Regions from separate parts of the Prevotella sp. E15-22 genome, predicted to be linked through region 1. Evidence: riboswitches for the same ligand, from Rfam matches in the RefSeq annotation. Region 1 holds a riboswitch; the other holds the start of a gene.

Region 1 (12,048 bases):
TGTCAAGCTATTCAAGCAGCGTTGGTATATGTTGGCGTGGAACCCGTATTATCAGCGACTGATGATATATGCTATTGACAGGATCTACGATGTAGATGTATTGAAAGGCCAAAAATTTAAAATGATGGAAAACTTTGCCCCATCTGATTTCTTTGAGAACTTCTATGGCATCATTGCCAACACTGATGCCACGCCTCAGATAATAAAACTGAAGGTTTCTGCAGGACAGGCCAGCTATCTCCGTTCACTCCCGCTTCATAGCACGCAGGAAGAAATTGAGAGAAGTGGTGAGTTCAGCATTTTCAAACTGCATTTATGTCCAGAGTTCGACTTCCAACAGGAAGTCTTGTCGATGGGCGAAGACATAGAAGTGTTGGAACCTGTATGGCTACGGAAGGAGATGGCTGGTAAGATAAAGAGAATGTGGAACAAGTATAATACTAATGAGGGATGAAAGATTTTGCTGCAATAGATTTTGAAACGGCTAACAACGAACGAACAAGTGTCTGCTCCGTTGGTGTAATAATCGTAAGGAATGGTGAGATTGTGGATTCCTTCTACTCTCTGATTCAGCCTGAGCCTAATTATTACAATTATTGGTGTACTCAGGTGCATGGAATTACTCGTCGTGATACCGAAGATGCACCTGTATTTCCAAAAGTATGGAAGCAAATAGAGCCTCTTATTGAGGGATTACCCTTGGTGGCTCATAACAAAGCTTTCGACGAGAGTTGCCTGAAGGCGGTGTTTCGTTGTTATCAGATGGACTATCCTGACTATCCATTCTTCTGCACATTGAACGCTTCACGTCAGGCATTGCCGGACTTGGAGAATCATCAACTGCACACTGTTGCTGCCGCCTGCGGTTACCAGTTAGAGAACCACCACCACGCCCTTGCCGACGCAGAGGCTTGCGCCTGGATAGCGAGAGAGATACTATAAAATTTACTTCCCAATTTATAAGAATATGGATGCTATATATATCATAGAACAAATAAAACAGATTTCGGATAGGCGTATATCCGACAGAACTGAAAGGCAAAAAAGAGGGGAATTCTTCAACATCTTTAGCGACCTAAACATGATGTCTGATGAAGTTCACCTGCATTCTGCATTACTTGCGACATTGCTCAATCCATATGGGAGCCATGGCCAAAAGAGCGTATTTCTTGAATTATTTGTTAGCATGGTCTTTCAGAAAATTCGTGAAGCCATCTGGGATTTTGATTGGAACATGATGACTGTTGAAGTTGAAAAGAACATTGGCGTTGTTGACGAAGATACTGGCGGACGTATTGATCTGTATATCACTGATGGCAAGCATCAGATTATCATTGAGAATAAAATATATGCATCTGACCAAGACTATCAGATGAAAAGGTACTGGAACTATGCCACGTCTCGTGTTCCTGCAAAACCTTTTAAACTAATATATCTTACACTTGACGGACATCATCCATCGCAAAAATCACTTGGAGATTTGAGAGAGAGCGACTATCTTTGTTTATCTTACAAAACTGACATTGTACACTGGTTAGATGAATGCGTTTCTAAAACCAAGGATGTTGCACCCGTAAGAGAGACTATAAAGCAATATATTAGAACGATTAACATATTAACAGATAACGGAATGGAAAAAGATGTGTTAATGGAGAAGGAAATGCTCCAAGAATTAGGGAAACAGGAAAATATTGATGCAGTATTTGACATATACGAAAGCAGAAATGATCTTATAAACTACATCATTAACGAAAGATTTTTGCCAAAGCTAAAGGAGCTTGCAGAAAATAAGGGGTTCCAGATGTTGGATATTCAGAAGAACTGGATGGAAGAAGCCTGGGCTGGTCTGTCATTTCTCAAGAAAGAATGGAAATATTTTAAATTGAGTTTTGAGTTTGAACAATGTCCTATTGGTAACCTCATCTTTGGCTTTCAGAAACACGATGCCAATGTCTTCGTTGAATCTGAGCAGAAACTAATAGAAAGATATGCCCCCTATGCTGTTAGTAACGGGTGGATATATAAAGGCTTTGAGGGACATCGGTATTGGAACAACAGAGAAGCCATAAGAGATTTGCTAAATGGAAAGACCTTGAGAATTTTTGAAAGAATGTTCGACGAAGCAATAGTGTGTGCCAAAGGATTAGACGTATAAGAAATAGTTATTAAGTATAATGGCAAGTATTGAACATAACCTATTCATTGAGTGGATGAACTGGCTAAAAATAAACCATCCTAGCCATGGTTTTACATATGATGGAGTTATATGTAGAGAATCGTGGATTGATGCTAAAAAGCACATCCTTTTCTTGCTGAAAGACGTAAATAATGTATCGGATTCATTCAATCTACGTTATTATATACTAAATGGTGTATGCAACCCTGATAATTGGCGCACATGGGATAATGTTGCTAGATGGGCATATGGACTGATGCAAACAGAGCAAGGCTATTATCCTGATTTTTCAGAAGCTGACAAGTGGGGATTTGCGAATAAACGTGTTGATGCACTAAGACAAGTAGCAGTTGTTGATATTAAAAAGAAGCCAGGAAAGAATCATTGTACAAAAAAGATGCTTGAAGACTATTTTCATGAATATCCCGAATCTTATACATTTATCGCGAAGCAAATTTCACTATATGGGAAGTTGGACTATATAGTTTGTTGTGGAGATGGGGTTTATGAAATATTGCTCGACATTATCAAACAAGAAAACACAATTCTATCAAATTATTTTGGACGAGATCTGAAATATATAGCGAGAGACAAAACTCAGTGTGCATATAGGATAGCAAAATCTGGTACTATTATAATAGATTATAGGCATCCTCTACTCCTGGAAAAGGGTGTTAATAAGCGAAACGTATATTTAAGATTAATGAATATCGCTCAAGAAGCTTTAGCAAATCTTTAAGTAGTTTTTGATTTTTCTGTAATCATATGCCTCGTTTTGGCATATCTTCATTATATCTTTGCACGTAATCAATAGTACAAAGGTATGTTATACGTCAAATCAAAAAATGAGATTTATAATGGAAAGTTAATTTTGGATGGTTTAATCCAAAAGATTGTTGAGCAGTCAACAATCATGCCATTCAATAATAATGATTTAGATTTTCTGTATCAGGAATCCACCGTTCTTAGCAAAGTGTTCTATTCCAATTTCAATCCTGGAATGAAAAGAATGGAATCACTTTATAAGGAAATCCTTAATGATACTGGATCTGATTTAAAACAATACAACAAAGTTGTAATGCTGTTTATGCATTCACATAGTCATCAACTCATGATGAATGAATTCGATAAAGTCTCAGATATTGTGAGTTGTTTTCCTCAAAATGTTGTAATCAAATGGGGCCTAGGGGTTGACGAATCTATTGGAACGCGTATAGCATTGTATTTAATATGTAGTAAATAACTGATATGAATTATGGTAAACAATGAACAGAAAACAAAAATACAGCTAGAAATTTATGATGAGCTAATAGAAGTGAATATCATCAAAGGGGATGAAGAAAAGTATCAAAATGCAGCAAAGTTTGTAACAGAACGGTTAAATGCTTATGTAAAATTACATTGTGGGTGGAAGACTCAACATACTATTTCACTAATGACCATGTTGGATATTGCACTTAACCCAATGTCAGACAAAGAATGTAAAAAGAGACATCGTTCTATCTGGAGAAAAATAATTGATTACATCAAACCCTAGTAATATGAAAGTACAAGATATATTCAAGACTCAAGCGGTAAAAGAAATAGAATCGGAAATTCTGGATGTTTACTTCGAAAACGAGAAGCATGGTACGCATAATGAAACAGAAGTTTATACAATTAGAAGATTGCTTAGTATCAGAAAGAATATACTAAACGACATGTTTGTATTGGATGACAAATACAAACAACTGATTTATGATTTCAACGAAGCCCTTATCGGACAATTGAAAGAGATGCGTAATCGGACCTTAGCACTTTACCAAGCAACAAAGGATACTTGCAAATACGGCAGCCTGGAAGTAGATGGCAAGTGTTTCTTAGGCTATGCCTATTCAACCATACATCCAGTGCAGACAATGAGAGCTAAGAAAATATGGGCTGTGCTAAACGGCTGTCTTGACAATTTTATACCACTCTATGATATAGACGGTGCTGGCAGTTTTACTATAAGAAGTTGGGACCCACAGATAGATAGTGAAAATGAAATGCTTTATGGGCATGACAAATGGGACAACCATAATGAGGGGCTCGATAGAGAATTAACCAAGGACATGCATTTGATTTACGATTTTCACAATCTTTTCAGTCATATGGAATTCTCTATTTTTGACCTATTATGGGTACGTGATTTTAACTTAGAGTTGAAAATAGAATGTAATTATCATACTTACAAGATAGAAGACTATTGTGAGAACTTAGACTGGAGTAAGTGTGACTACTATGATTAATATACATATATTAATACCATTATAAAATGCGACTATTAAGAGCGTAAAAATGAAAAAGTGTGGAGTTGTGCCCCAATATGGCATATCTCCACATTACTTTTGCACTATTAATACAAATAATTATGGCAGCAAAAAACTTACACATCGTTCCTTCGGATCAAACTGCGAAAAGAGTCTTCAGAATAGTAAATTGTCCAGATTCCGATGAAATAGTAGTTTGTCCTGTAGTCTTTAGTTGTGGTATCCTTCCTAAGACATATGATAAGAAAGAACTTGAAGACACGGCAGAATTCTTACGACTCTATTCCTATTATAGTTTATACGACTTTGTTCATAAAGAATACTCTGCCTACGACAAGGTCATTGTCTGGCATGGAAGAACGGCAGAGGAGCTACTTCTGTTATATATGATGGCAGACCTGACAAAAGATAATCTATATGAAATAGACCTAGCAGATTGTGAAGAATTCTTTGTATACTTTCAAAAGCATTCCTTATACCATTATCCAGTGATTACAACACATTTCTTGGAACCTGAAGACATGGATAAATATGATTGGCTAAATGATTATCTAAAAAAAGTGAATGTGGAACAACATGAAAAATATAAAAGAGAGTGGAAGTACTGGAGGAAATCACCTTCCTTGCTTAGAGTTTGTAAAAAGAACAACTTCAAAATAGAATCAGTTGATCCTGAATATATAGAAGGGCTTATGCATAAAATTATAAATCAAAAATGGTTTTATTGGCTTTGTGATCCTATCAAATATGCGGCTCTCATTGATAATATTGTTCCAGAATTGTATTCATTCCAAGATCGTGTTGATTGGTGCTACAATATTGCTGATTATGTTTTAAGGAACTGTGAGACGGTTAAAGAAAACTGTTATGTTGATATGTACGATATAATACAGTGGAAAGAAGCCTATATGCTCACAAAACTGATGGAACAAAGTAAACTAAGGGAAATCAGGCCTAGTATTAGAAAAGAGGTTAATTCTATGACATATGAGTATTAAAACAAGCAATTATGGCACTTCGGATAATTGTAGGTATGAACAAGATTAGCGATAGGCCTTAGGTCTTTCGCTCTTTTTGTCTTTTCAAGTCATCAAGAACTTCCATACCTTTGCAGTATGAAATCATTCAATATTACCCTACCCACCAGCTGGGCCGAATTATCTGACGAGCAGCTGCTCATGGTATATCACCTGTTCGCACGCGACTTGTCTGCTGCAGAGGTCAAGACCCTCTGCCTCATGAAGTGGAATCACTTGAAGGTGCTTGCCACTCTGCCGCGCCATCGTTTCCTCATTAAGCGAGGAAAAGAGCAGGTTGTGCTCAGAGTCAGGCAGATTCAGCAAGCCACCTCAGTTCTTGATTTCCTTGATTCATTTGCTCCTATGCCCATTCGTATCGCACGAATCGGCAAGCACCGTGCTTTACCAGCGGACTTCGAGAAAGTTCCGTTTGAGCAGTATCTGTATGTTGACAACCTGTTCCAGGGCTATCTCAACACACAGCAGGATGAACTGTTGCTTCAGATGGCACAAATCCTATACGGAAGCGACCATGTGAAGCCCTCTAAAGCCCATCTTGTAGGTATCTTCTACTGGATGGCCTCTCTCAAACAGTACTTCGCCACGCTCTTCTCGAACTTCTACAAGCCAGCCCCAGCTAAGGGCGAAGGCAACCTGCTGGACAACAGCCAGCCGGATATCTACAGCCAGCTGCGTGACAGCACGAACGCCATGATCCGTGCCCTCACTGGTGGCGATATTACCAAGGAAGCAGCCATCATGAAGATGGATACTTGGCGAGCCCTTACCGAGCTTGACGCTAAGGCAAAGGAAGCAGAAGAGCTTCGAAAGGCTTACAAGAAGCCCTAACTCAATAATCGATTTTCGATTCTATAACAATCTGTTTGCCAAACATTTACATATATTAATTACACATTTACTCATGATACCTTTTCATCCCCATACGCCTGAACAGCCAACACAGAATATAAACAAAGACTCCTTCAACTGGGATGCCACTTCGTTCTTTGAAGCACTGACCAAGCGCAACAAGTTCGCTCAGTCCAAGCACTTCACCTTCTGCCGAGTCTCAGGGCTTGACGGCTTCGAAGAAGCAATGGCCAAAATGCAGACAAAAGCGGCTTTCGTCTGCGTGTCCGACATCTCACAGGGATTTACGGACATCAATAACACTCCGCACACTCGTCGAGTGAAAACGGTGTTCTTAGCCATGCGTCACACCATTGACAACATGGTGGCCCGCCAATCGTGCATGGATATGATGCGCGAGCTGTTCCGACAGTTCATGTCTGTCCTGATCCAGGAACAAACTCGTCTGCAGCAGCACTCTATCTATATCGACCCTCGCATCTCCTTCCAGGAAATCGACCGCTATTTCTTCTCAGGATGCGCTTGCGCCTATTTCCAAATCGCTGTTGACACCTACACAGACCTTCAATACAATCAGGAAGAATGGACATAAATAAGCATCCCGACCCACAAGGCGAGCGCGAGAAATACGTCCTCGCCTTCAATGACACCATGCTTAAAATCTGGCAGGAGCAGATTACGCTGCTGAATGTCATCGACACAGGCAGGCTCCTTCACTCCGTCAGTGCTTTGCCAGTTCGTGCCGATGGTCGCTTTATCGAAATAGGCTTGACACAGGCCTTCCTCGAATACGGTCTTTGGCAAGACTTCGGTACAGGAAAGGAAATCCCCAGAGGCAACTCCGGGGATATAGGTCGTGAAAAGCGACGAGTCGCTAAGAAATGGTTCTCTCGAAAGTATTATTCCTCAGTCCTCAACCTCCGTGACTTCCTAGCTGATAACATCGGCCAGTCATTCGTCGGTGTCGTAGCCAAGGCCCTAGATGACAACTTCCGTAGATATAATCACTAAAGCATCTCAATTACTTGTTTAGCGATATCTTTACTACAAAGCGCATAATTAGCAAATTCATTAATTGCTTCTTCATCTTTACCTAGTACCTTTAATTCTACAAGATTCTTAGCCATAGCCACAAAAGCTGATTGACTCTTAAAGGACAATATATCATATACGCTATTAATATAAGATATAGCTTCACTTATATCATCATCATTGACAAGGTCAATGTAGTATTTACAAGCATCTGCATATCTTTCTTTTAACAAGAACTGTCCAATACAATAAGCAACATTATCCGTTGACTTCAATCCCAAATCATCGTAATTTGCAGAATCGATTTCAGGCTTGGTTAGTTTCGACAGTTTATCTTTAGGATCTTTTATATTATTCTCTAGTAATTCTCTAATTTTTACCAAAAGCAAAGGTGCATTGGTAGTGAAAAGATCTACTGCCTTATTGATATCCTCCTCTTTTTCCTTTCTGAGTAAAGCAAACTTTTCTTTTTCAGACATCCTCGCTAACTCTTCTTTTCTCTTTTCCTCCTTTACTCTTTCTAATTCAATGCGCTCTTTTTCTATCTTCTCTTGATAAGCAAGTTGAGCCTGAATTTCAACTTCCTTATTTGCATTCTCAACCTTAATATCTTCAAGTTCCTTAGTTATAGCCTCTTCAAACCTAAAGAGAATACTCTTCTTTTCATCTTCATATTGCTCTGGAGTAATTACTCCCTTTTCCATAAATTTGGATAAGTTATAAAGTCTCTCATAAACTTCGTATCTTTCTACTTTTCTGGGCACTTCTACAATTGGCTCAGCCATTACAGCTGTTCCATAAGCAGTAACCATAAACATTTGTTTACCTTTTCCACTAATTTCATCAAAATCAAAATGAACACCAATAATAGCATCAGCTCGTAAAGCATTTGCTTTGAATTCTAAGGAATTAATTGCATCTGCATATATTTTATCAAGCTTTGATTGGTATTCAGTTGAATATCCCCCAAAAACATCAGTGATAGATGCAAAGAAGTCGGAAAAGAAATTTACGCCGACTACAACATTCATATTAATAAGGCCAAGATATCTGGTTATCTTGTATCCTTTAATATCATTTGTGGAAGTAATAATCATAATATATTCTTTAATAATTCACGAATTTGCTGCAAATATACAAAAATAAGAGAATTAAACAAAGAAAACACTGTCTTTTCATAAAACAGAATCAATAATTACCTTTGCATCATCAACTTTCAAACCTACACATCATGACCAAAGAAACTAGGACTGACATCCAAATCTACTCTGCCATCGCCATGCTCATGGCAGGTGTAGCACTGGCCACCGCAGGCTTTATAGTACCGCCCACAGGCGAAATCTCTGATTCCGTACTCCTGTTCTTTGCCCAGTGCTTAATCTATGCTGGCTCCATATTCGGAGTCAGTATCTATATTCACACCAAGTTCGCAGAACTCAAATCTGTCATCGATCAGAAAGAGGAAGGAGGCAACAATGCGACCGATTAAGGAAATCATTGTCCATTGTACTGCTTCGCCTGAAGGTCGTGAGATGACCGTCAAGCAGATTGACGACATCCACCGCACCCAGAACAAATGGCGCTGCATCGGTTATCACAAAGTGATATACCTCGACGGCTCTATCCACGAAGGTCGCGACATCAACGAGATGGGTGCCCATTGCTCCGAGGACGGACACAACCGCCATAGCATCGGCATCGTCTATGTCGGTGGCTGTGCCCGTGATGGCAAGACGCCCAAGGATACACGAACGCCAGAACAAAAGGTAGCGTTGGCAAATCTCTTGGAAGAGCTTCACAAGAAATATCCCAACGCCACCTTACACGGACACCGTGAGCTGGTCTGCAGCCTGAAGAAGAAGGATCCTCATCATCCCTGCAGCCGCTGCAAAGGCTATCCAGCCCTCTGCATCTATGCCAAGAAATCATGCCCATCGTTTGATGTGCACGAATACGATTACATCTTTAAAAATCCATCAAAATGAAATACTTCACTCGTACAATAATTCTCGTTTTCATTGTTTGTTTGACGTCACTTACTGCATGCAGGACGATGCGCACGTCCGAAAAGGCGGTAAGTGCAAGTGAGACGGCATCCGTGACGGCCTCCCGTCTCACTTTTTACCGAACTCTCGATTCTCTCTCCAGACAATTCAATCTGTCTGCAGACAGTATCATCATGATATTCCCAAATGATTCGTCGCCGGAGTTTCCAAGTGAGTTCCCATCAGGTATGGAAGGTCATTTGGAAACTCCGTCCGACTCACAAGCCCTCTCGCACACACCCCAAGCCCACAAGCGCATCCGAAACGCTTCGCGTTCCGCATCCGCTTCCCATCTTTCACAAGTTCCTTCATACTTACTGCGTCCTCCTAGCCAAATAGCCCTCAAAATCTACGGACTACACATCGCTGACAACAGCGAAGAAAAGTCCGTAGCCAGCGCCGATTTGAAAGACAGCGTAGCAGTAGCCACCCAGTCCCATAAACTCAAATCGGCAACAAAGCAAAGCTCAAAGCCAAGTTCCACTCCCAATTACATCCTCATAATTATCATCATTACAATAGTCATCTACATAGTCTATCGCCTCCGGCGCTTCCTATAAAAAGTTTCAGTTTTACAAAAAAACATTCAGTTTTTCATTCTGAATACCCTCTTGCAATTCAGTTTTTCATTTTTTCTTTGTCATTTACCTTATTATTATATTGGGCTGTCCGTGAGGATCGCCCAATATTCTTTTGTCCCGCCCCATACCCCTTCGGACTTTCAATCATCATCTTCACCGATGATTGGCTTGTTCGGTAGTGTCGGCTGGTCACTCGCTACAGGGCTGACAGTAGAAGAGCCTGAGCACTGCTAATGCGGTGAGCGGCATGGCTTCAAAGAAGTAAGAATGTGCAGGTACATGTACCAGCGCATACACACTACTTTGTCACAAGTGAACAGCTATGCTGCTCGCCGCGCAGCACACAGGCACTTCACACCAGCCCCCACGAGTGGCACAGCGTCGCCACCACCGCACAAGCGATGTACTTTTCAGTCCATCAAGCCCTTGCCAACTGAGACTCCGGCTCCTTCTAAATGAATAATTCCTTTAAAACATTTGTTCATTCCGAATAAAATCCATACCTTTGCAGCAGATTATTGCATCAAGAGTGGCAATGTTTGCCCACCAACCGGCCAACTATCGTAGGCATCGGTGGTAAAATGATGTGAGTGAGATAAGTTTAACCCACTAAAGATTTACGATGATGGAAATCAGAAAGATTGAGAAAAGTGATTTAGTTTTGTTTCCACGCCTCCAGAGGCCTGGTCTAAAAGCCAAGCATGTTGCCTTCGAGTCCTTCAAGGCAGAGTTAAAACACATCGAAGGGCATGGCTCCTATTGGCTACTGTACCAGCAGGACAAGCCGCACCTTGTCGTGCACGTGCAGTTGCCAAAGAGTGAAGCCGAATTCGACAACATCCTTGGCTGGTGTCTTGGTCAGAACAAGTGGTGTGATTACATCGAGGGCGACCTCTCCTTCCTTTGCGTCATTGCAGGATACAATGCCGAGGAGCTTACACCCAAGTACCCAGACTTCTTCAAAGAGCGCGTTTACGCACTCTATGCTTCAGTCTATTGGTGGTACGAGTATGGCAAAGCCCTCCTAAAACAGTAGTTTCCCGCCGAAAGAGGCTGCGTAATCCGCAGTCACATTCGGCTATTTCTCACGCAGAAGTAAACAGGTAGAAAGAAAATCTGAGGCACGTTAAGGCTCAGCGAGCCACACTCTGCTTCAGATTTTCTTTATGCCCATTCACCTCTTCCAGTACCGCACAATGATGCGCATTCTATAGCATCACGCTCTGCTATGATGCCAATTACACCCTCACAAGCGAGGAGATTTGTGGGCAGACAAACATTGGCTATGATTTCAATCAAATAGATTGAGGTCGTAGCCAAAGATTGTCTTGATTGCCCGTTCCACAGGTACAACACGAAACCCTCTGACACGTCGGAGGGATTTCGTGTTGCACCCGTGGCTCTTTACCGCCCATTCGGGCGAAGCGGCTGCAAGCATCGTGGGCGGCTTTATCTGCAAAGCGTAACCCTTGACCTTTTTCGGGCGGTGTGTTGTCATCGGTGGAAATTGTGTGACCCTTTGCCCTTTTTCGGCACAAATGCCCGCTTTTATATAATAGTGCGACCTTTTACCCGTTCGGTGGATAGTTCTGCATCTTAAAGCGACTTTTTGGTCGTTCGGTGGATGGTTCTGCATTTTAGGGAGACTTTCGGCACTTTTGGAACATTGTGAGACTTCGAGGCTTCAATTAACAAATGAGACTTCCAAGCCTCAATTTCTTAACATTCGTTCACACTCTCAGCATATTCCGCACGGCTGAAGAGTCGGAAGAGGTTCGAGGAGGACAGGGCGCGTGGGGGGTCTCTACTCCGAGGGGTTAAGGGCGCTGCCCTTAACAATCCCGTAAGTCATTGATTATCAGCACTCGCAACAGTCTTTAACTTAACTATTTGCGATTTTCACAAATCCACAGCGCTTTTCTTGTGGATTTGTTGTGCTGTCAATGACTGGTGGATGCTGTGCCTCCCATACCTTCACCCAGTCAAGTCTCAGGCATGGGCATCTTCCACGTGTCTTTTATCATGCAGGCGTGT
Region 2 (12,048 bases), 1.4 Mb from region 1:
GCCAGGAGCAGTATCCAGAAACTGAGTTTAAACGAGAACGAGCGACGTATGCTTTCCTTAATCATGGTCCACCTCCTTTCTCATTTCCTCCTCCGACAGGTTCAGCACCTGGTTCAGCACCTGCGTGATGGTGTTACCCTGCTGCTGGATATCGTTTACCAGTTGCGCCACATCCTGTTTACCACCATCCTTCCCATGGTCGCACAGGCTCACCACATCCTTGTCGATGGTCTGTGCCGGCGCCACCATCTGGTCGGTCATATTATGCATGAATGCCGATTTCATCTTGTCGGCCTTCTTGGCGTCCTTATAGGCCCGTTTCAGTTCCCTACCCTGCTGCTGGATAGACTTCGTCAGGTCTTCCAACTCGGCTATCTCTTCGGCCACGGCCCTGCGCATCTTGATAAACTTACGCTGCAGTCGGCCAATCTCGTCTCGTCCTTTCGTGCGAGGGATAGGTTCCTCATAGTGTCCTTTCACAATATGTTGAACCTTGTCGGTGAGCATCCTCACCTGGCGCAGGCGCAGACTGAGAATGAGCCAACATAACACAAACAGCAGCAGCAGTCCGCTGAAGCCTATGGCCACCACATAGTTGAACAACAGATAGAACTCGCCAAAGATATCCTCTTTCGACATGATAACGGCGATGCTCCACCCCAGCCTCTCCATCGACCTGTTGGGCACCACAGCTCGCTTAAAGGGCTTGTAGAAGATATAGAAGTCGAGTCCGGCTATGCTGAACGGCATATACCCCTCTTCGCCCGATATGATAGCATTCACGGCATCGTGCACCATCTCGCCAGGGATACTAAAGGCGTCAGGCTGCATCAGTTGCTTGCCTGTGGGGTGGACAATGATCTTGCCCTGGCGGTCGAGAAGGGCGCAATACGAATTGGGCGTGGGCTTGGTGTTGGCCACTGCCTCAGACAGCAGACTCAGCGACACATCAGTCTTCATCACACCAATGGCCTTGTCGTCGCCCCCCATGATGGGCAGGCAGAACGATATCACAGGCTCTGAGTCCCTGTCCTGCATACTCTCCAGGGGATTCAGCCACATGGGATTGGCGTCCTTCATCGTCTGCGAGAACCACTTCTGCTCTGTGGCATGCTTAATCTCGATAGAGTCGCCATACACAATCTGGCAATCCACGATATAGGGGTTCACCTCTATGACCTTCCTACTGTATTCATACGTAGCGCCAGGCTTATTCAACTGCGGCAGCATGTGATAGTACATATTGCCTGTCGTCTCCTCCACGCTCAGAAGGATATTGTCCACCTCAACCATGGCGCCCTCCAGCGTTTGCGAGGCTCTGTGCAGGGCATCCTCCTTCATGGCCTTGCGCGACACGATGAACATAACCGTCAGCGTCACTGCCAGCAACAAGCCCATGGCCAAGGCCACTCTCATACTGAGTCGCAACGGCAGGCTTCTCTTATAATATGCCCAAAAGCTGTGTGTGTCTGTCATGTCACTCATTGTCTAGTGAGTTAGTAGTTAGCTGTGTGGGCAAAGGTATAAAAAATATCCAATACTTCCAAATTATTATTCCTTTTTTTACCTTAAGGGCAACTCAAAGATAAAGCGTGCACCTTTTTTATAGTCTGGGTCGAGGGTAAAATCGCCACCCAGCACCTCGGCATGACTCCTGGCCAGCGGCAGACCCAGACCAAGTCCCTCGCTATAGTCGTCGACCTTGGTGAAGAACTTGAAGATGCGCTCACGGTCGGCCTCGGCAATGCCCTTACCTGTGTCCTCCACAATAAAGCGAATGGACGATGGCGTCAGGTTGATGCGTACCATGATATGCTCGCGATCTGAGTATTTCACGGCATTGAAGATCACCTCGCTGATGCTATAAGCCACCAGCTTTTCGTTCGACCTGATGATAAACGTGTCGGGCACCTCGGTCTCGAACCCAATATGGAGGTTGGGTGTGATGTCCATGACATAGTTAATCACGATGCGCGCCAACTCGTTCACCTTCACCTTCTCATTCTTATCGCACTGCTGGGCTTCCTCCATGCCCTTGTCCGAACTGTCATACAACATCAATACCAGGCGGTTCAACTGCTTCGAACTCTCGTCCATCGTCTCGGCAATCTTCTTAATTTCCTCATCGGCCAAGCTGTCAACCGACTGGTTTTTCAGTATCTGGGCAAAGCCCACAAGGATGTTCAGGGGCGTACGCACCTGGTGGGTCATGTTCTTCATAAACAGCGTCTTCTGCTGTTCGGCTTCCTTCACCAACACAGTGGCTTGCTCCAGCTCGTTGTTATATTGCTGCGCCTTTCGGCTGGCAGCATGCACATTGTCCAGGTTCAGCTTCAGCGACTCGAGCATCGTCACGAAACTGTTCTGCAGTCGGCCCACCACATCCTCACGCTTCGTATGCTTAATGTCCACCTCCAGGTCGCCCTCGGCAATGGCCTGACTCTTCTGCTTCAACTGGCGCAATGGGCGCAGCGCATAGTTGATGACCTTGTAGCCACTCAATATAATCAGAATCATGCCCACGACAAGGAGCGAAAAGAGGATATAAGTCAGGGTGTTATAGCCCTTCAGGATATCACTGTCTGGACAGACGATGGCTAAGCTCCACGAGGTGCCCGTCACAGGCTGATAGCACACCAGCGAGGGCACGCCATTGATGTCCACCGACATCTGTCCCAGGTGGCCCTGCGTCATCTCATAGCCCAGGGCAATCTGGTCCATGTGGTCTTGCGGATTGGCCACCGAGAAGATGGTCTTCTTGAAGAGTCGCGACGTGTCTAGATGTCCCACATAGCGTCCTTTCTCGTCAATCATAAAGAAATAGGAATGAGGATAGGCACGCTCTGACGACACGATTCTCGACAGGTGGGGCAGCGACAGGGCTATTGACATAACACCGATAAAGGTGCTGTCGGCACTATAGAGCGGCTTACTGTAAGCGGCAATCATACCGTCCTTGTCCAGTTTCAGCGAGTTGCGCTCGTCGTAATACAACACCCAGCCCGACTTCCGTTCGTCGCGGGCATACTGATACCAGCGTCTGGCAAAGTAGTTAAATTCCAAGGCCATGGCCGTGGAAATAGTGTCGCGCCCCCTGACGGAGTAGGCCATGAACTGCTTGGGATAACCTGGTATGACGCCTGGCTCGAAACTGATGGCACAGCCGTCCACATAGGGGTTTAGTTCAACAATCCGATGACTCAGTGCCATCAACGAGTCTGGGTTCTTGGTGTCCTCCACCTTCCAACAATAGGCATTGGCTGTGGTCTCTGTGGTTATCAGATACCTACTGATACGCTGCATCGAGGCGTTCAGCACACCATGGGCACGGTCTACGGCCTCATCGCGCACCAACTGGCGCGACTGCATGTAGAGCAGACCAAGCGAGCCAATGAAGATGGGCACAGTGAGGAGCAACACCCACAGACTGATCTTGGCCGAGAACGAGCGGCGCACTTTAATCATTCTCATGCTCCACCTCCTTTCTCATCTCCTTTTCCGACTGGTTCAGCAGGTTGTTCAGCAGTTTGGTGATGGCCTCGCCTTTCTGCTGGATACGATCCGCCAGCATAGCCACATCAGGACCATGTTTCTTGTCGCCAATCTTGTGCAGTGCCGTCACGTCATCGTCAATGGCAACGGCGGGTGCCACCATCTGGTTGGTCATATTATGCATAAACACCGTCCTCAGATTTTCGCTTTTCTTGGCTTCCTTATAGGCGTCTTTCAATTCTTCTCCACGCTTGTTGGCAGTGGTGGTCAGCTGTTGCAACTCGGCCACATTCAAGGCTAGCGACAGCTGCATCCTCTGGAAGTTTCGTTGCAGACTGCCAATCTCGTCTTTATTCTTCGTATCAGGAATGGCCTCGTAATAGTGGCCCTGGGCAATACGCTCTATCTTGTCGGTCAGCATCTTCAGGGGCTCCAGGCGCAGATAGATAATCATCCAGCTGAGCACAAACATCAGCAGCAGGCCGCCAAAGGCAATCACCAATACATAGTTGAACAGGTGGTTATAGTCGCCAAAGATATCTTCTTTCGACATGGCCACACCCACACTCCAACTCAGGCGCTCCATCGAGCGGTTGGGCACAAAGGCACGCTCAAAGGGTTTGTAAAAGACGTAGTAGTCGCGCCCATTGATTGAGAAGGGCAGATAGCCCGTCTCGCCAGACATCATCGCATCGGCCACATTCTTCACCGACTCGTTCATCTTACCCATATCGGGCACAGAGACAGTCATCAAATGCTTGCCCAGCGGATGCACCACAAACGAGCCATCACGGTCGAGCAGTGCACAATAGGAATTGGGCGATGGCTTCGTGTTGTTAATGATATCGGAAAGCAGACTCAGCGACACGTCGACACTGATAACGCCCTGCGGCTGTTCATCATCGCCTACGATGGGCTGACAGAACGAGATGATGGGCTCCATGTCAACATCCATGTCGACCAATGGGTTTAGCCACATGGGTTGGAATGCGGCCATAGGCTTGGTAAACCACGACTGCTCCGTATAGTGCTTGTCGCCAAACGAGTCGGAACGCACCACCAGCGTCTTGCCGTCTTTCACCTCACGATGGAAATAGGCCATAAAGTCAGGACGGTCGGCATAGAACCCTGGCTTCATGGCAATGGCGCATCCTGTGACGTATGGATTCACCTCCATCACCTTTCTACTATAGGCCACCACCGAGTCGGGGTTCTTCAGGTGGGGTTGCAAAAGATAGAAGATATTACCCGTTGTCTCCTCTACGCTCAGCAGGATATTGTCTATCCTCACATTGGTACCGTTGAGGGTCTGCGACGCTCTGTTCAGCGCATCCTCCCTCATGCTCTTCTTTGAATAAAAGAACATGACAAGCAGGGCCGCAAAGAGCAAGGTAGCCATAGAAAGAACCGCCAACAAGCTGATCCTCAGAGACAGATTTTTGGTAACAAATGATGTTCGATTCCACATAATTTGGGCGCAAAAGTACAAAAAGATTAGAAAAAACACAAAATAATTTGAGTTAATTTTCTATAACACCCTCTTACATTTCCTTTTTTTCGAGAAATAGGAAAATCCCCACTGCAAGATAGGGAATTTCTGTTTGGGGCGATGCAGGAAAATGCTTACCTTTGCATCAGTAATTAATCATTTAAACGACCAGAGTTATGAAAAAGAATGCATTTTTCCAGAAGTCACTGATGGTGATGGGATTTATAGGATGGAGCATGGCAAGCTTCGCACAGGCCTACGAGGTTGACCGTAACAGAGTGTATTTCGACAGGGAGCCAATGCCTTTTGCCGATGCCCGTTCGTTTGTAGACCTGGGCTATGGCTACGCCAAGGATCGCGATAATGTCTATCTTGACGGTCATGTGCTCGAGTTTGTCGACCCAGCCACATTCCGACTGAAAGAGGGCCACGACATGCATCACCACGATAACCGTGGTTGGCGCGACAACAACAGAACCAACAGGGGCTATCATAAGACCAAGTTCAATGTGTACTATGGCGACAAGAAGATCGACGCTATGGCCTCATCATTCAAGGACCTTGGCGGAGGCTATGCCAAGGATGCCTTCAATGTGTTCTATTATGGCAAGAAGATGGATGCCTCTGCCCCCACGTTTAAGATTCTGGAAGGTGGCTATTCAAAGGATGCGTTCAACGTGTTCTATTATGGCAGGAAGGTGGAAGGTGCCCATGCTCCCTCATTCAAATATACTGGCGAAGGCTATGCCGAGGACACTTTCAACGCCTTCTACAGAGGACGAAAACTTGATTAGCACAGCCTCTCATCAAGCAATACTCCACCCATGCCAAGAGCAGACGGCATGGGTGGAGTATTTTTTATATTTGAGAGCTCTCCTCAGCCAATGGCAATCAACTGATTGTTGGTGATGTCGTATCTTACTGGGTGAACAAACGAGACGGCCTTACCATCGCTAATCATTGAGATGTCGATGCCTCGACGCAGGAACTCATCAACGAGGGCCTGATCATGATAGGCACGCATGCCTGTCCAGCCTCGATGGCCAATCAGGGCGTTGAAGGTGTTAACTAACTCAGGGATTTGCATGTCTGCGAATTGCAGAGCATAACGAATGTAATAAATGTGATTCTGCATAACTTTTTGTTTTTGAAGTGAATACTTTGTTTTTTTACTTCCGCATCGTCTCTACCACCGTGGCTAAAGTCCTTTGAGCTCGGTTGGCGAGTCTGCCCTTAGGCGACTGCTCTTGATGCTTGGGTGCAAAGGTACTAACTTTCCACGATTAAGCCAAATAAAACATCAAAAACTTGTATTCACTGTTACAAACTTTCACAGACTGTAACAGTTTACTTGTATTCGCTGTTACAGACTGTTACATTATACTGTTATTTACTTGTATTCACTGTTATTGGCTGTTACAGACTGTTACAATACACTTGTATTCAACAGAGGTATCAAACACCTGTCTCTGTGATTCACTTTTTCTTCGATTTATTTGCGGATTCAAAAACAATGCTTAATTTTGCAGCACAAATAGAATACGATCGTATCATGGATATCAAGAAGGTTACATACGAAGAGGCTTTAGCACGCTTTAAACGTTCGCTTGAAATCAAGCGCAACGCAGAGGAGCGTATGGCAGAAGAATGGAAAAAGATGGGATTAACAGGAACTATCGTTTCACTATAGTATAACCCAAGCACTTACGATAGGAAAGCCATAACAGTATACTTTCACAAACTTGTTTTTACTTGTACAAGAGTTTAACAGTATACTTGTATTCGCTGTTACAGACTGTTACATTATGCTTGTATTTACTTGTATTCACTTGCATAGACTGTAACAGTATACTTGTATTCACTTGCACAAGTCTTGTGTTCACCATAGGAATCAAACACCTGTCCCTAGGATTATTCAATTACCATCTTTATCGTTTTTAGCATCCGTTTTTACTAATTCTAAGGCATTTAATTGTAGGTCCTGCAGTAATTCTTCCCTCAGCGCAAATATTTTCAAATACTTTTCATGATCTAACTCTCTTCTATTGACTATACCATCATGAACAATATCAATATTTAATTTTAGAAATTCGATTTTACGCTTAACAATATTAGTTTTCTCTCCAAAATCAAAATACTGGAAATCTGTTTTAATAAATGTCTGCAAATACTCTGATACATGAGCAACAACTCTTTTTGTGTCTTCTTCTAAATACTTATTATTGAAATAATGATTCATAATCTGAGAGAAGGATTCAATGGATTGTCGCCTCATTTGTAATAGAAGCAAATCCTTTTGAGCCTTTATTCCTGCACTTGTACGAGATTTGTCTGCATCTGAAACAGCTATTGTCAACTCTACTAATACTACAATGTTGATAATAGTCAACAATGGAGATAGTAGTCCTGTGAAATAGTTTCCAAAGTCGCTCCAATCACTCATTTGATTACTTAATCCGTCATGGAAGTGCCCCAAATATAGAAACACTACTAGTATTAAGCATATGATAATTGTACCATATATGTACTTTTTTAATTTCTTCATAAATTATTTATCTATTTTCAATTATTGGCTTCTAATTCAAAAGAAAAAACAATTATAGATTATAGATTATCCGCCCCAATCGTGCTTCGGTCGTCCTTTTTCTCCTTATTCTTATAGCGCTGAATTTCCTCCTGCTCCAACTGACAGAAGCGCTCGTAGTCTGCCGCCATTGCCTCTGTATCGTACTGCTTCATCTTTGCTTCATCTAACTTCAGATGTTGCAGGTTAAAAGCAGCAAGCATATCGCGCTGATGGGTATCGCCATTCGATAGGGTTATTGCACGCTCGCTTCTTCCGTGCTCCGTAAGGCTGCCATCAGTAAAGTCGAATCTACTGGCAGCGTTCTGTGTGTCTACTCTTTCAAACCTGCCACCCAATGACTTAACTTTGTTTTCTAAGATATCTACAAACATTGAAGGAGCGTGATTGCCAATAGATTTACCATACCCCTTCTTCGATTTGAACTTTCCTGTTTTCTCGTCTCTCTTGGTTTCTTTCTTTTTGGCACTCCAAGCCTTCACGGGATTGTTCTCCACAATAAACGTATCACCCTCTTTCAGTAGTGCGTTGGCACAATCTATGTGCTGCTGCTTACGGATAGCAGCCTGTTTGCGGCGCAGCTCGGCCAACTCACGGCGCAGTTCCTTGTAACGTTTGGAGTCGTTCCAAACCAGTTTGATGCCACGCTTGATGGTGCCGTCTTCGTTGAAGTTCTGCGGATTGTTGGCTCTGCGGCTGCGATCTATCTTCCTGCTGAGTCGGGTTATCTCCTCCTGGATATTGTCGCAATTCGAAGCCAGCTTGTCGATGCTCACCACATTCTCGCCACTCACAGCCACCGTAGTAGGTCCAAGGTCGATACCTACATTGCCCTTGCCCAGCGTTCTGCCTTTCTGAGGTTTCTCGCCCTCGATAGTCAACTGAACGTAGTACTTGTACTGACTACGCACCAATCGACGCACCACCTTCACCACTTTCACGCTATCAACACCACCTTTCAGCGCCCACATCTCATAGTCTGCGTGCTTGGGATTGTGCAGCATCTTTAGCGTGATGTACTTGGCCCCTTTCCCGACCTTTCCGTTCATCTTAATATCAAGTTCCATCGTTTCAAGATGAAGCTCCATACCAGAGAAGTAAACTACCCCTCGTACGACCTTTCTGCGACTTGAAAAAGAATCTAACTCACCATACTTTTTAAATGAGATTCGCTTGGCTTTGAAGTCATATAGTTTCTTATCCCAAGCAGCCCATACGCTTGCTCCTAAGTGGTCTAAGATATAAGTGGTAAAGCCCAGGTCGGCATAGGTCATATTGGGGCCAACAGACTTCTGAGCCAACTTCTCTACAAAGCCCTTTATGCTATATTCATCAAAAGAAACCTTAAAGGGTGTCTTGTTGCCTTTCAGCGTTTCATTTATCTGAAACGGATGACTCCTGAAGAAATCTTTTTTCTCCCTAAGGGTTTTGCAGGCTTGATACTCTTTCATCTGCTCAAAGTACCTGTATTGTCTGAGCAACTTGCCTTGCACGTAGTTGTACAATTGGCGAAGCTGCTCATAACGCTTGTTGAGAATATCTGTCTGATACTTCTCAACCTGCAAAGGCAATTCCAATACAAATACTTCGTTCATTTTACATAAAGAACCTAAATTTCGGGGGGATTAACACCAGAAGCTGTTTCACCCGATGGAGAACCATCCCTGTCAATAGCCTACATTTCTGGGTGATTAACACCACACAAACGTCTATGTGGATAAGGCAACCCTGTCAATAGCCTACATTTCTGGGTGATTAACACCACAAGGTTAGCGGCTCAATCAGCGATGCACCCTGTCAACAGCCTACATTTCTGGGTGATTAACACCCTATAGTGCATAATCACCTGGGAATGAAATAAAAAGGCCATGATTAGCATACTCGGGGACTTGCTCTATACTCCCATTCCGCAAGCGGAACTGACTGTTATTTTTGCATTCCACCATTCTGCATAATCGTTTGTCGCACCAGCCGCCCACTGGCATTAGCTTAACGTGCGCAAGGCCTGACAACACCTTTATGCCGCAAAGATAATAAAATAAAATCATTCTGTCTACATTTTAACTAAAAAAATGGAGAAACAAAGGAAATAACGGGGAATGACTAGCGCTTTAGAAAAATGAAAAAACGAAATGATATGGGTGTATGGGTGTATGCCATGCGGTGGTGGGGAAAGAAAAATGCACCCACACAAGGAAAACGATGTTCCTTGTGTGGGCGCTATGGGTAGGGCTATGAGTTACTCTTCTATTTTGTCGTCACTAACCACCCAGCGGCTCCATCCTTCTCAAAGGACTTCATGGCCACAATAGGCAGATAGCAGGGACAACGGTACAAAAAAGAATCGACACAGAAAAAAAACATGTCGATTCTATTTGATTTATATGTTTCTACGAGAGGAATCTACACCAAGAAATCACTTCTTTGGTAACCTTTGCGTTTCTTTTTGCATCAGTTTTTCATCCTTTGCCAACTTTCGCTCCACCTTTTTAATGTCTTCGGCAGGTGGAAGGTTTTCTGGCTTGATTCCACGCTGGTTCAGCATTCCACGAACACTGCGGTTATTCTGAACATGTTCGGCAGTAATCTTGGCCTCACCATAGAGATCCTTATGTTCTACATTATAATTTGTCATCTCCGTAGCCAAATTCTTAGCTGCAATGGTTAGAGTTGGAAGATAATCGGCCAAGGCACCACTCTTGATGCCCAGGCGCTTCTTCATCTGTTCTGTAGAAAGTCCGCCAAACAAAGCACAATCACCTTTAGAACGAATACGACCGAAACCTTTGTCATCGACGCCTCGTTCATAGATATTACGACTAAGTTGCTTTTCTGATGCACGAAGTCTTTCGCGAGAATTTAATCGAGCAAACTCCTTCAGACGTTCCTCTATTAGTTCCGCTTTACGAGTCTGAACAGCAAAGTAGCTCTGAGCAAAAGCAATCTCTTCCTTTTTCGGGTCACCATTCTGAGCAATCAGATAGCAGGCATATCGAGTGAGCATGAAGTCTTGTACATCACGTTGTGCGCCCTTAGCCAAAGTTATCATTTTCGTGACCTCACGAAAATGATCATCGATACTGATTCCCAGCGTCTTACACGATTCCATCGCACGAGCTACCACTCCCACGAAATTTTCCCAACGAGCGTAGCCAAGAACCGTCTGCAACTCGCGAGCGTACCACACATCAATGTCGTTGCCATCATCGTCTTTAATGCTTTTTGTTATAGCATCAAATGTCGACTTATATTGTTGAATTTTTAAAATATCCATGATTGAATCAATTTATAGATACAAAGGTACAAATTTTTCACGACTATGCCAAATAAAACTTCGGAAACTTGTATTCACTGTTACAGACTGTTACAATTTACTTGTAATCAACAGAGGAATCAAACACTGAAGTGAACCCAGAAAGTTGGACACAACAGAAAGGTTCAAATGAAAAAAGAATTTAGTTTAGAAGAAAAGATGTCCGCAATTGGGTTTGTGTTCCAAGGCGAGTCAGCCCGTTCTGTGTCCCGTAGACTCCACTTAGGCCATCATATTCTATATGAGTGGATAGAGAGTTACAAACTCCTTGGCATTGAAGGTCTAAAATTAAAGCCGAAGAAGAAAAAGAGGCTTTCATATGAAGAAAAATGCAAAATAGTTCGTGATTATCAGGAAAGTGAATTAACTTTGTTCCAGCTTTCAGCCAAATATCAATTGTCAAGCTCGATAATTGGCAATTGGGTTAAATTGGTTGAGCGAAATGGATTTGAAGCACTGGAATCTCGACGATCCAGGCATTTCCAAACTGGTGAGCATATGGTTAAACGACTACCAAAAGAAGAGTACGAAAAGGAGAACGAGCGTCTTCGCAAGGAGAACGAACGCTTAAGACTGGAGAATCTCCTGCTAAAAAAAGTGAGAGCCTTAGTCGAGGAAAGAGAAACCCAAAACAGAGCGATTGGGCGCAAGCCATCGAAGAACTAAGGCGTAATGAGCATGCGGACTTAGATGTCCTGCTAGAGCTCAAGAAGATGGCGCGTAGCACGTTCTACTATCACCTCAAGCACGGCAAGAAGAAAGACAGGTACAAGGAAGTAAAAGATATGATATACACCGTATTTCATAAGCACAAAGGTCGTTACGGCTACAGGCGTATAACGCTGGAACTCCGTAAAGATGGCTGTCCTATCAATCACAAGACAGTCAAGAAGCTTATGGACGAAATGGAACTGAAGAGCGAGGTGAGGAAGGTGAAATTTCACTCCTATAAAGGAGAAGTTGGCAAGACTGCGCCTAATATCATAGACAGGGATTTTACAGCTGAAAGACCTTATCAGAAGCTTGCAACAGACGTGACCCAGATGACGATAGGCGGACGCAAGATTTACCTGTCACCTATACTTGACATGTGCGATGGTGAGATTCTTGCATATTCAATCACAGAGAAGCCAAACATGGAAATGGTACTCGGTATGCTCAACCAGATGT

What was found. Region 1 has a riboswitch for S-adenosylmethionine ahead of M1D30_RS05330 (hypothetical protein). Riboswitches for the same ligand answer to the same signal wherever they lie in the genome.
Region 2: linked by a shared signal. The riboswitch ahead of M1D30_RS13230 (hypothetical protein) and the one ahead of M1D30_RS05330 (hypothetical protein) in region 1 are both predicted to bind S-adenosylmethionine.

Annotation. Positions count from the first base shown of each region.
Region 1 covers NZ_CP096247.1:1,309,156-1,321,203, forward strand. The annotation lists gene M1D30_RS05260 (WYL domain-containing protein) at 1-454, shown strand, start outside; gene M1D30_RS05265 (3'-5' exonuclease) at 451-942, shown strand; gene M1D30_RS05270 (PD-(D/E)XK nuclease family protein) at 968-2,155, shown strand; gene M1D30_RS05275 (hypothetical protein) at 2,175-2,915, shown strand; gene M1D30_RS05280 (hypothetical protein) at 3,000-3,419, shown strand; gene zapA (cell division protein ZapA) at 3,432-3,713, shown strand; gene M1D30_RS05290 (hypothetical protein) at 3,718-4,446, shown strand; gene M1D30_RS05295 (DUF1835 domain-containing protein) at 4,569-5,465, shown strand; gene M1D30_RS05300 (hypothetical protein) at 5,583-6,335, shown strand; gene M1D30_RS05305 (hypothetical protein) at 6,409-6,948, shown strand; gene M1D30_RS05310 (hypothetical protein) at 6,939-7,367, shown strand; gene M1D30_RS05315 (YbjQ family protein) at 7,364-8,485, opposite strand; gene M1D30_RS05320 (hypothetical protein) at 8,620-8,877, shown strand; gene M1D30_RS05325 (N-acetylmuramoyl-L-alanine amidase) at 8,864-9,373, shown strand; SAM-I-IV-variant riboswitch at 10,530-10,641, shown strand; gene M1D30_RS05330 (hypothetical protein) at 10,637-11,050, shown strand.
Region 2 covers NZ_CP096247.1:3,203,057-3,215,104, forward strand. The annotation lists gene M1D30_RS13205 (ATP-binding protein) at 1-65, opposite strand, end outside; gene M1D30_RS13210 (cache domain-containing protein) at 58-1,485, opposite strand; gene M1D30_RS13215 (sensor histidine kinase) at 1,564-3,471, opposite strand; gene M1D30_RS13220 (cache domain-containing protein) at 3,458-4,891, opposite strand; gene M1D30_RS13225 (DKNYY domain-containing protein) at 5,158-5,775, shown strand; gene M1D30_RS13230 (hypothetical protein) at 5,859-6,116, opposite strand; SAM-I-IV-variant riboswitch at 6,137-6,240, opposite strand; gene M1D30_RS13235 (hypothetical protein) at 6,495-6,671, shown strand; gene M1D30_RS13240 (hypothetical protein) at 6,897-7,526, opposite strand; gene M1D30_RS13245 (hypothetical protein) at 7,586-9,160, opposite strand; gene dinD (DNA damage-inducible protein D) at 9,982-10,839, opposite strand; gene M1D30_RS13255 (helix-turn-helix domain-containing protein) at 11,038-11,544, shown strand; partial or broken gene M1D30_RS13260 (IS3 family transposase) at 11,529-12,048, shown strand, end outside.